DNA from 2 places in the Apibacter sp. ESL0432 genome. Region 2 is predicted to be linked to the other one. Evidence: riboswitches for the same ligand, from Rfam matches in the RefSeq annotation. Region 2 holds a riboswitch; the other holds the start of a gene.

Region 1 (6,175 bases), 200 kb from region 2:
AGGATTAAAACGACCGATTCCTGCATTATTAATTAACACATCAACTGTCTTTACTTTTTCTAAAATTAGTTTACCAACTGAAGATAATTTTTCAATTTCCGTCAAATCCGCAGAAATCAGAGAAACAGTTACATGATACAACGAAAATTCTTCTTTGATGTTATTTAATTTTTGAGAATCTCTGGCAATTAGAACAAGATTTGCTCTTTGTTGGGCGAAAGCACGAGCAATTCCCAAGCCTATTCCTTCTGTAGCGCCGGTTATAATAACATTTTTGTCTATGAACATAGTATTTAAATTTTAATTATATTTTATTGTTAAATATTTACATTTTATGCAAATTATTTACAATTACAAATTTAACTTTTATTTTGTATATTTACTTCAAATAATGTAAATAATTTACAAAATGAATGAAACCAATCATTTATCTTTCGATTTTAAATTTTTAGAGCAATTAATTGTGGGCATTGGCGAAGTTTCTCAAATAACGGGAATTCCTACCCGACAAATTAGGTATTGGGAAGATAAAGGAATTATCAAAAGTCTTACAGAACAGGAAGGAAAAAACAGAAGATACAATTATGAAAATATTAAAAAAATGATTCTAATAAAAGAATTATTGGAAGAAGGGTTTACATTAGATGCTGCTTCACAAAAATTAGACAGCCGAATGCAAATGATTGAAAACGTTTTAAAAAAGCTTACCAATAAATAAAATCAGTAGTAAATAAATGGGTTATTAAAAGATCATTTACATTATATAATATTATTATTGATCTTAATATAAATTAGTTACCATTGCAAAAAATTGTATTTTTTTAAACTTAGAATTAATTTCGACGGTTATTTAAATGCTTCTGTCGGTAAATTCATTTATATTTAGCATGCTTTATATCTTATATTATAATGATTAATAAAGATACATTACCTTTATAAATATTATAATAATATCGTTTTTTATTGGAAATTAAAAAATAAAACGTATCTTTGTAATATATTTAACGATCATTAATAAAATTACTTATCAAGAAAGGTGGAGGGAATTGGCCCTATGATACCTTAGCAACCCTCTTATATGAGTAGGTGCTGCATCCAACCGTAAAGGAAAGATAAGTCGAAACAGCTTACATACAAATACAAATAATACGAGCTTCTTTCGACCTACATAAAGAAGCTAATTCATAATTTAGCATTTAAATGGGAATCTTGTATAAGTTGTTTTATGATGATTAATGAATTTTAAGGCATTTATTAATTAGAAAAAACAACCTAGTCATGAAATTAGAAACAAAATTAGTACATATTTCTACTCCTGATGTACTTACCGGAGCTATTTCTACTCCTATTTACCAAACCTCTTCTTATGTTCAGGAAGAACCGGATGTGAATAAAGGATTTGCTTATACAAGAACGGCTAATCCTACTCGTAAAGTTGTAGAACAAGCCATTGCTGAATTAGAGGGCGGTATTGCCGGATTTGCTTTTTCATCGGGATTGGCTGCAACGGATTGTGTTTTAAAGTTATTAAAACAAGGGGATGAAATTATCGCTGTAAATGATGTTTATGGAGGTACTTATCGAATAGTTACTACAGTTTATAATAAATTTGGTGTAACCTCTAAATTTATTGATACGACTGATATTCAAAATGTCTTACAAGCAGTTTCAAATAAAACTCGCTTCATTTGGCTGGAAACCCCTACAAATCCAACTTTAAAAATATCCGACATTGAAGAAATCGCTAAAATTTCCAAACAAGTGGGAGCATTATTAATTGTAGATAATACATTTTTATCTCCTGCTTTACAACAACCGATACGTTTAGGAGCAGATATTGTTGTACACAGTGGAACTAAATATCTTTCAGGACATGGAGATGTTTTATCCGGATTTATAGTTGTGAAAGAACCTAAAATAGCCGAAGAATTAAAATATTTACAAAATACCTCAGGTGGGGTACTCTCTCCTTTTGATAGTTGGTTAACCTTACGCGGAATTCAAACTCTATCTCTGCGTATGGAAAAACATTCACAAAATGCTCAAAAAATTGCTGAATTTTTAACTACACATCCCAAAGTAGATAAAGTATATTATCCAGGATTAAAAAATCATCCCAACCATCATATTGCGGCCAAACAACAAAAAGGGTTTGGCGGAATGGTATCTTTTAGTTTAAAAGACGATACTTTAGAAGCGGCAAAAGATTTTTTAACCCGTACCAAAATTTTCCTTTTAGCTGAAAATTTAGGCGATGTTAGGAGTTTGGGTAGCCATCCTGCCACCATGACCCATAAATCAACCCCTCTTGAAGTTCGTAAAGAAACAGGAATTCAAGATTCTTTAATTCGTTTATCGGTTGGAATTGAAAATGTTGATGACCTGATTAATGATATCAAACAAGCTTTAGATTAACGGTTAATTTTATAAATTGAATAATTGAATGATAAGAAATAAACTTAAATTAGGAATTTTTGGATTTGGATGTGTGGGAACTGGATTGTATAAAGTGTTAGAAGAAGCCGAAAGTGTAGATGCAAATATTAAAAAAATATGTATTAAACATCCCGATAAACCGAGATCAATCGATAAAAAGTATTTTACTACTGATAAATACGAGTTATTATCGGATCCTGAAATTGAAGTTATTGTCGAATTAATAGATGACGCTGATGCTGCTTTTGATATTGTTTCAGAGGCCATGAAAAACGGAAAAGCTGTAGTTTCGGCAAATAAAAAAATGATTGCCGAACATTTACCTGAACTTCTAAAGTTGGAAAAAGAATACCAAGTTCCCCTACTCTATGAAGCCTCTGTTTGCGCCAGTATTCCCATCATCAGAAATTTAGAAGAATATTATGATAATGATTTATTAACATCGGTATCGGGAATTTTTAATGGTTCTACCAATTTCATTTTAACCAAAATGATCCATGAAAAACTTTCTTATCCTGTCGTTTTAAAAGAAGCACAAGATAAAGGATTCGCAGAATCAGATCCTACCTTAGATGTGGAAGGAATTGATCCTAAATATAAATTGTGTATTATTCTTTTTCATGCTTTTGGACTTATTACTAAACCGGAATCTATATTTAATTTTGGAATATCAAGAATTAGTGATTTTGACTTGGAATTTGCTCGTCAAAGAAATTTAACAATCAAGTTAATAGCAAGATGCAATAAAAATAATAATGAAATTACGGGCTTTTGTGCTCCTACTTTTATAGAAAAAGAAAATACATTAGCTCATGTAAATTATGAATACAATGGAGTGGTTTTAGAAAGTGCTTTTTCTGAAAAGCAACTGATGATCGGTAAAGGTGCGGGAGATAAACCCACCGGATCTGCCGTGCTTTCTGATATTTCAGCTTTAACGTATGATTACAGATATGAAAACAAGAAATATATTCATCTAAATAAACAATTACAATTAGTAGATACTAAAATTTATAAGGTTTATGTGAGATATCACGATCAATTTTCCGGTTTTGATGATTTTGAGTCCATCGAAGAACAATACAGCAGCCTTTCAGGTAATTATTTTATAGGCTTCATCTGTTTACATAAATTAGCGCATTCTTCATGGATTAAAGACCCGAATATAAATGTTATTTTTTTCAGCTGATTGGGTTGATAAGTATGTAAATTCAACTATTTAGTTATGATTGCCCAATGCTCGGTCATACAATTCTTTATATATAGGAATTATCTTAGAATTATCAAAAAGTAAAGCTTGATCTTTCGCTTGTTTTTTGAAAAGTGAAAGCATTTTTTCATCTTTCAGCAGCCTAATGGCATTCTTTGCCATGGAAGGAACGTCACCAACAGGTGATACAAATCCTGAAAAACCGTCTTTATTAACTTCCGTAATTCCCCCGGCATTACTTGAAATAACAGGTATGCCACAGGCCATTGCTTCTAAGGCTGCCAATCCGAAACTTTCTTGTTCAGAAGGTAATAAAAATAGATCTGCAATACTTAAAATTGAAGATACATCAACCATTTTTCCCAACGTTTTGATTTTATCCTCCAAATGATATACTTTAGTTAAATGCTCAATAGTTTCTGTCTCCGGTCCTTCTCCAACAATCAAAAGTTTCGATTTAACTTCTTTTTGTACCAGATTGAAAATCGACATTACATCATCAATGCGTTTAATTTTTCTCAAGTTAGATACATGGATAAGTAATTTTTCATCTTCAGAAGCAAAATTCTTTCGGATACACGGGCTTGATATTTTAACAGAATTATCAATAAAATTCGGAATTACTTCAATGTCTTTTTTTATAGTAAATGCCTCAAAAGTATCTTGTTTTAAACTTTGGGAAACTGAGGTTATATAATCGGATTTATTGATCGAAAATTCGACACCGGATTTATAAATGGGATGACTTCCTACCAAAGTAATATCTGTACCGTGTAAGGTAGTGATTACCGGTAAGTCAACACCCTTCTCTTTTAAAATTTGCTTGGCAAAATAGGCTGCATAGGCATGAGGTATTGCATAATGCACATGCAGCAAATCTAATCCGTAAGTTTCTGCAACATTTACAATGATTGTAGACAATGCTAAGGAAAAGGGTTGATATTCAAATAAAGGATATTGTTTAACGCAAACTTGATGAAAATATACATTAGGCAAAGTGACATCCAGCTTTGCCGGAATGCTATAGCTTATAAAATGAGCTTCATTACCTAATGCGGCCATCTCCATTCCTAATTGGGTGGCAACTATCCCGCTCCCACCGAACGTAGGATAACAAACAATTCCAATTTTCATCTTATTGCAAAAAATTTAAAAGATCATAATAGTTTTCAGAATTTATGCCATGACCTTCATTGTATTCATGATATTCATAATCTAAATCTAATTCTTCACATATTGATTTGAATTGACGAGACCATTGAATGGGAATAATAGGATCTTCTTTTCCATGTGAAAAGAAAAATTCCAATTGTGAAAAATCATCTCCCATGTTTACGTCTTTCAATAATTCCGGATCCGGATATCCACTTAAACAGGCTATTTTTTTAAACCTTTTAGGATGGTGTAATGCTAATGAAAAGGAAAGGATTGCTCCTTGACTAAAACCTAACAAGGTTATGGAATTAGTATCGAAAGGATATTTAGTTTGGATTTGATCCAAAAATTTCATAATAATTTTTTTCGATTCAATGGCCTGGTCGGAATTAATCATTTTGGCTCCTGAATTAAAATCTAAATCGTACCAGGCATATCCACCCATGCTAATTTCTCGTATGGCTCGTAAACTAATTACGTAGGCATCATCGGGTAATTCTTCTGCAAAACTGAACAAATCTTGCTCATTACTTCCATACCCATGCAGTAAAAGTATTAATGAAGGCGTCTCGGTAGCTGACTTAGGTTCTCTTAATAAATAATGGACCATATTTAGAAATTTAGTAAAACAAAGATACTCTTTTTTGTATAATACATTTTAGAGAATCAAGCGATCTAACGTTATCTATACGTTTCTTATGAAATTTATGCTTCTTGGTGAGTATCTTGAAAATGATTTTTTTTAGATCAATTGTTAATAAGAAAATTAGATTAGATTATATTATACTTTTTCAAATTATTAAAACATAATGCTTTATAGTAAAATAGATACGGTTTAAAATTATCAATTGAAACCAATCGATTTTTTATTCAATCACTCTATTTTCTAACATAGGAACAAATTGATAATCTCCAAACTCCATAGTCTCAAATGTATTTTCATCTAATTTTAGAACGGTATACATTTTTTGCTCTTTTTCACCTATAGGAATAACCATGACCCCTCCAACTGCTAATTGCTCCAATAACTTTTTAGGCATGGTGGGAACCCCCGCTGTCACTATAATTTTATCAAAAGGAGCAAAAGAAGGAAGACCTAAATATCCATCGCCAAAAATTTGATGTTTAGGAGTGAAATTAATTTTTTTAAGGATTCTTTTGGAGAATTCAAATAATTCTTTTTGTCTTTCAATGGTAAAGACTTGTGCTCCTAAAGCTACTAAAACAGAAGTTTGGTATCCGGAACCCGTTCCAATTTCTAAAACTTTTTCTCCTTTCTGAACGTGTAATAATTGAGTTTGAAAAGCTACTGTAAATGGATGGGAAATCGTTTGATTGGATAATATTGGAAAAGCTCGGTCTTCATAAGCCAGA
Region 2 (6,175 bases):
AGAACATTTGCTCCTGAATTTCTAAATAGGATCGATGATGTTATCATCTTTAATAATTTGGAAAAGGAAGATATATCTAAAATTATAGATTTAGAATTGAAAAATGTGTACGATAGAATTGCTAAAATTGGATATGAAGTAGAATTATCTCCGGAAGCTAAAGAATTCATCATTGAAAAAGGATGGGACAAAAATTTCGGTGCACGTCAGCTTAAACGAGCGATCCAGAAATATGTGAAAGATGTGATCGCTGAAGAAATTATCAATTCATCGATACATGACGGAGACCATCTCTATATTGGATTAAATAAAGAAAAAGACAGTACGGAAATTAAAATACGGGAGGTTGAAAAAGAATCTCCGACAAAAGATTAAAAAGATAATTAATGAAGAGCCTGTTTGATTGAATCAAGCAGGCTTTTTTATGTTATAAATACGCGGAGTTAATGATAAATGAATAATCCAATAAAAATCCGAGAGAATTACTAATGATAAACAAAAAACATTTGCCCAGAATGGCCGTAACCCTTTTATTTTTTTTCTTTGGAGGCAGTTCCGCGACTTGGGCTTCACGAATTCCAACGATTAAATTATCGATGAATGTTTCCGATTCCAATTGGGGATTGGTTTTACTATTTTTATCCATCGGAACACTTATTACGTTACCTTTTGCGGGTAATTTAATAAAAAAGCTGGGAAGCAAAAAATCAACCCTTACATTTATCATTCTTTACTTTATATTTTTAATCGGAATTGGATTTTGTGGAAAATTGTGGCAATTGAAACTCAATTTAATAGCCTACGGGGCCATAGGTAATTTAACCAATATAGCTATAAATACACAAGCTGTTAATGTGTCAAAATCCTATAAAGGCCAAATAATAGGCTCCATGCACGGTACTTGGAGCATTGGAGGTTTTTTTGCTTCTTGGTTAGGAGCAGTAATGATTGCTAAAAACATACCACCTTCTGAGCATTTTATTTTATATTCTTCCATAGGAATTCTGGTTTCCCTTTGGTTATTCAGATACTTGTTGCCGGATGAAGCCAAAGAAGAACCAATGGAATTACCGAAAAAATCAAAATTTATCAGAGTTGATAAAAATCTTATTGTCTTAGGATTTCTAGCTTTTTTTGCTATGGTTTCTGAAGGAACGATGACCGATTGGTCCAATGAATATATGAGGAATATAGTGAATGCCGATAAAAAATATATCGGATATGGATTGACTGCCTATATGGCAGCCATGGCTTGCGGACGATTCATTTCTGATTTTATAGTTCGAAAATTCGGTTCAAAAATTACGTTGATCATCAGCGGGTCTTTAATTTTTATAGGTATGGTCTGTGCTGTTCTATTTCCAACATTACTAACTACACTTCTTTCGTTCGTTATTGTTGGACTGGGAATATCTGCAGTCGTGCCCTTAGTCTATACCTTAGCGGGAAATTCAAAAACTGCTTCGCCCGAACAAGCGCTTACAGTTATTACCAGCATTGGTTTTATCGGTTTTTTTCTAGGCCCTCCTTGCATTGGTTTTTTAGCTGAAAAATTTTCATTACAAATATCCTTTACTTTCATTTCCTTGTTTGGAATAGGAATAATTTTCTTGGTAAGATTTTTTAAGATAAAGTAAATATATTTCTTTATCTTAGAGGTAAAATAATATAATATAAAATTATTTTATTATGAAAATTATGGTATATTTACATCACTTATCAAGAAAGGTGGAGGGACTGGCCCTGTGAAACCTTGGCAACCGGCCTGCTTAGGCTTGGTGCTAATTCCAGCCCTGAGGGGAAAGATGAGTGATTCGCGAGTTGTGAGTGTGTTGAGTTGTGAATAATTTCTTTTTTCCTTTCTGGTTTTTCTTGATACAGTTTTAATTAAATATAATTTACTAACTGTAAGAAAGATAATGAAAAAAGTTTCTTTGTTAATGGTAAGTTTAATTTTAGAATTTACCAATTATGTGGATGCTCAAGAAAAACGAGCCGTAGATTCCCTTGATCTTGAAGAGATTGTTGTAGTCGGTGGCAGAAGTTCAGAACGAACCAAAGTAAATTCTCCCGTTGCCATAGATGTAATAGATGTCAGGAAAATAGAAAAGGCATCTCCTCAATTAACCGTTAACGACTTATTAAATTATTTAGTACCTTCATTCAATTCTGTTCGCCAATCTTCTTCCGATGGAACGGAACATATTGATCCGGCTACCTTGAGAGGTATGGGTCCCGATCAGGTTCTGGTATTAGTGAATGGAAAAAGACGGCATACTACCTCATTAGTCAACTATCAAAATACAGTAGGTAACGGATCTGTGGGTACAGATTTAAGTGCCATACCCGTTTCAGCAATAGAAAAAATAGAGGTTTTGAGAGATGGAGCGGCAGCTCAATACGGTTCGGATGCCATTGCCGGTGTAATTAATATTATTTTAAAAAAGAATGAGGGCGGCTCGGCATCCATCACCTATGGATTAACCAATAGAAATGACGGGGAAACTTACAATTTTAGCGGAAATTACGGGGCTAAATTAGGAGATAAAGGAGGAAGTATCAATCTTTCTTTTGTAGTCAGCCAAAGAAATAAAACCAATCGTTCTTATGATAATAATCTGGACAAGTTTGGCGATAACTTTGCATATGATTTTGCACCGGATCCCGATCAGGCCAGAATAAACGATGAAAAAATTATGGCAGAAATGGGTTTAACCCAAAAAGATTTCCGTTTCAGGGCAGGAGATGCTCAAATTAAAAATCAACAGTTTTTTATAAATTCCATTTATCCATTATCCGAAAAGTATGAGTTCTACTCATTCGGCGGAGCAAGTTTAAGACAAGGAGAAGGAGCTGAATTCCGAAGACTTCCCAGTGAAAAAACTAATGTAGTTAAAGAGCTTTATCCGATAGGATTTCAACCTTTATTAAAATCCACTATTTATGATATTTCTAACTCTACGGGAATAAGATATATGCATAATAATTGGATGGTAGATATAAGTAATACCTTTGGAGAAAACCTCTTTAATTATAAGGCTACGCATACAAACAACGCCTCGTTGGGCATACATTCTCCAACGGAATTTAAAGCCGGGGGACATGAGTTTATGCAAAATATTATCAATCTGGATATTTCTAAAAAAATAAATACACTTCTTTCCATTGCCTTCGGAGGAGAATTTAAATACGAACAATATAGAATAAAGGCCGGAGAAGAAGGATCATGGATGCGTTACGATAAATTTGGTAATCCGGCAACAGCATCTACCCTTCCTACCGATATACTGGGAGAGGGGGGTGCTCAAGGTTTTATAGGATTTTCTCCTGAAAATGCGTTAAAAGAGGACAGAAATAATGCATCCAGTTATGCGGATGTTGCATTTAAAAAAGGAAAATTTTCCGGTGATTTGGCAGGAAGATATGAGCATTATTCCGATTTTGGTAATTCTTGGATAGGAAAGTTGGCGGTGCGTTATGAATATGTAAACGGATTTGCTGTAAGGGGAGCTTTCAGTAATGGATTCAGAGCCCCTTCTCTGCAACAGCAGTATTTTAATAATTCTTTTTCCAGTATCTCATCGTCGGGATCAGGAGTTGTTTCTAAAGGTATATTTAGAAATGACAGTCCTTTGGCAAAAGCTTTAGGTATTGATAAACTTAAAGAAGAAAAATCTATAAATGCGAGTGCCGGTTTAACATTTAAACCTTCTAAAAAAATATATGTAACGGTTGATGCTTACTATATCAAAGTTAAAGATCGTATTGTACTCACGAGTGAATTTGTTAATGCAAAAGTAGAATCTTATGGAGTGGAAGGAGCACGATTTTTTACTAATGCTGTGGATACGGAAACGAAAGGTATTGATATAGTGGCCACATATAAAGTTGGTTTAGGAAGGGGAAATCTGGATATAAGTTTATCAGGAAACTATACAGAAACAGAAATTGTTGATTATCATTTTCCCAAAGTTTTTGAAGGAGACAGAAATGAATATTTCGGTCCCGATCAAACAAATATAATTGAATCTTTAAGTCCAAAAGCAAAGGCAACTTTAGGCTTCAATTATTCAGTTTCGAAATGGAATTTATTAGTAAGAAATACCTATTTCGGTAAAGTTACGAGAGATGGTTACCCATACGGTTCGGTACAACATCACGATCCAAAATTAGTAACCGATTTTAGTATCAGTTATTCCATAAGAAAAGATTTAATACTAACGATGGGCGGAAATAATATTTTTGATGTCTTTCCGGATAAGCAAATCTATGAAAATTCTTATTATAATGTTTTCAAGTATGCACCGGTACAGATGGGTACAACCGGAGCTAATTGGTTTACTAAGCTTTCTATGAATTTCTAAAATTAGACTTATATATTTAATATAAATATGAAAAAAATAGGCTGGAAGACAGCAACTGCCATAGTCATATCCAATATGGTAGGAACGGGAGTGTTTACAAGTTTAGGATATCAAGTTCCGGAATTACACAATACGTTTACCATTATTCTTTTATGGACAATCGGAGGAATACTGGCTTTAATAGGTGCTTTTATCTACGCGGAATTGGGAGCTCATTTTAAGCAATCGGGAGGAGATTATATTTATCTTTCTCGAACTTATCATCCTATCATGGGTTACATCACCAGTTGGGTATCGCTTATAGTTGGCTTCTCCGGGCCAATTGCTTTAGCAGCATTGGCTATGGCTAAATATTTGGGTTTTGAAAATGAAAGAAGTACAGCTATTCTCATTATCATTATTATTGCTGTATTTCAATGTTTCAGCTTAAAGGTAAGCAGTCGTTTTCAAAATATATTTGCCGTTCTTAAGGTAGCATTCATTGTAGTACTGATTTTAATTGGAATTTCAATAAGTCCGTCTCCTACTAATGCATTATTATGGGATAATTCTTGGACTCATGAAATCATCGTTCCGGCTTTTGCCAGTTCTTTGGTATTTGTAACCTACGCCTATACCGGTTGGAATTCTGCCTCATATATTGTTGAAGAAATTGAAAAGCCAAAAGTTAATCTTCCCAAAGCGTTGATAATAGGAACTGTTTTTGTAACAGTAAGTTATGTGTTGGTAAATTTTGTTTTTTTAAAACATGCTTCAATCGAACAAATGGAAGGAAAAGAAGACATTGCCAATATCGCATTTACCAATATTTTAGGCGTTCGGGGAGTAAAATGGATAAGTTATTTGATTGCATTGCAATTAGTTTCAACAATTAGTGGCTATTTGTGGGTTGGATCGAGAGTAACCCAGGCAACAGCAAAAGAAAATCATCTTTGGAGTTATTTAGGTAAAGAAAATAAAAACCGAATACCTATTTGGGCTGTAGTTGCTCATACTCTTATCAGTATACTAATAATATTGAGTGGTAAATTTGAAGAAATTTTTATTTATACAGCATTTGTACTTCAGCTTCTTTCAACGGCTGCCGTGAGTACTTCTTTATTTATTAAGAAAAAAGATCGGGTACTTTTCAAAGGAAATATTTTTTTACTAATGCCCGTTATCTTTTTACTTTTCAGCTTTTATATTTTGTATTTTACTTTTGTCAACCATCCTCGGGAGAGTATTATTGGATTAGGAATCATAGGAGCCGGTATGACCCTTTATTTTTTTGATAAAAAAAGAGTTGATTGAAAATATCAATTTAATGAATATATAAAAAACCGAAAGATTTGTCTTTCGGTTTTTTAACGTAATTCTTAAGTTTATTTTTTTATGAATTTGTAATTCTTTCCTAAAATTTTTATAATATAAAGATTGGGCTGTAGATCAGAGACATTTATAGAAATTTTGTCTTCAATTAAAAGTCGTACATTTTTAACTAGTTTTCCACTATTATCAAATATAGTTAATGTTATAAATTTTTGAATATTTGAAGGAACACCTTTTATATTAAGTGTTTCATGAGCGGGATTAGGATATATGATTATGTTATTGTTATCAGTAATTTTATCATTGAACATTTGATTTACGATTAAATCATAGCATTTATTTTCAAGAAAAGCATCTTTATATCCTTTAACCATTATGTAATATGTTCCGGGAATTAAATTTATTTGAAATTGATCTTTATTATTCTCCGTATTCGTGCTACGGGTAATATAATTCTTTGAAGAATCATATAAAGCTAAAGTATAATTTTCAGAAAAGTT

The links. Region 2 has a riboswitch for S-adenosylmethionine ahead of GYM73_RS02530 (TonB-dependent siderophore receptor). Riboswitches for the same ligand answer to the same signal wherever they lie in the genome.
Region 1: another riboswitch for S-adenosylmethionine. It lies ahead of GYM73_RS03390 (PLP-dependent aspartate aminotransferase family protein); the one in region 2 lies ahead of GYM73_RS02530 (TonB-dependent siderophore receptor).

What each region holds. Positions count from the first base shown of each region.
Region 1 covers NZ_CP048266.1:804,391-810,565, reverse strand. Annotated here, with positions in the region: gene GYM73_RS03400 (SDR family NAD(P)-dependent oxidoreductase) at 1-288, opposite strand, end outside; gene GYM73_RS03395 (MerR family transcriptional regulator) at 410-718, shown strand; SAM riboswitch class I at 1,022-1,119, shown strand; gene GYM73_RS03390 (PLP-dependent aspartate aminotransferase family protein) at 1,279-2,415, shown strand; gene GYM73_RS03385 (homoserine dehydrogenase) at 2,444-3,625, shown strand; gene bshA (N-acetyl-alpha-D-glucosaminyl L-malate synthase BshA) at 3,656-4,780, opposite strand; gene GYM73_RS03375 (alpha/beta hydrolase) at 4,782-5,411, opposite strand; gene GYM73_RS03370 (protein-L-isoaspartate(D-aspartate) O-methyltransferase) at 5,668-6,175, opposite strand, start outside.
Region 2 covers NZ_CP048266.1:601,590-607,764, forward strand. Annotated here, with positions in the region: gene GYM73_RS02520 (ATP-dependent Clp protease ATP-binding subunit) at 1-375, shown strand, start outside; gene GYM73_RS02525 (MFS transporter) at 489-1,637, shown strand; SAM riboswitch class I at 1,714-1,812, shown strand; gene GYM73_RS02530 (TonB-dependent siderophore receptor) at 1,920-4,364, shown strand; gene GYM73_RS02535 (APC family permease) at 4,392-5,657, shown strand; gene GYM73_RS02540 (C10 family peptidase) at 5,729-6,175, opposite strand, start outside.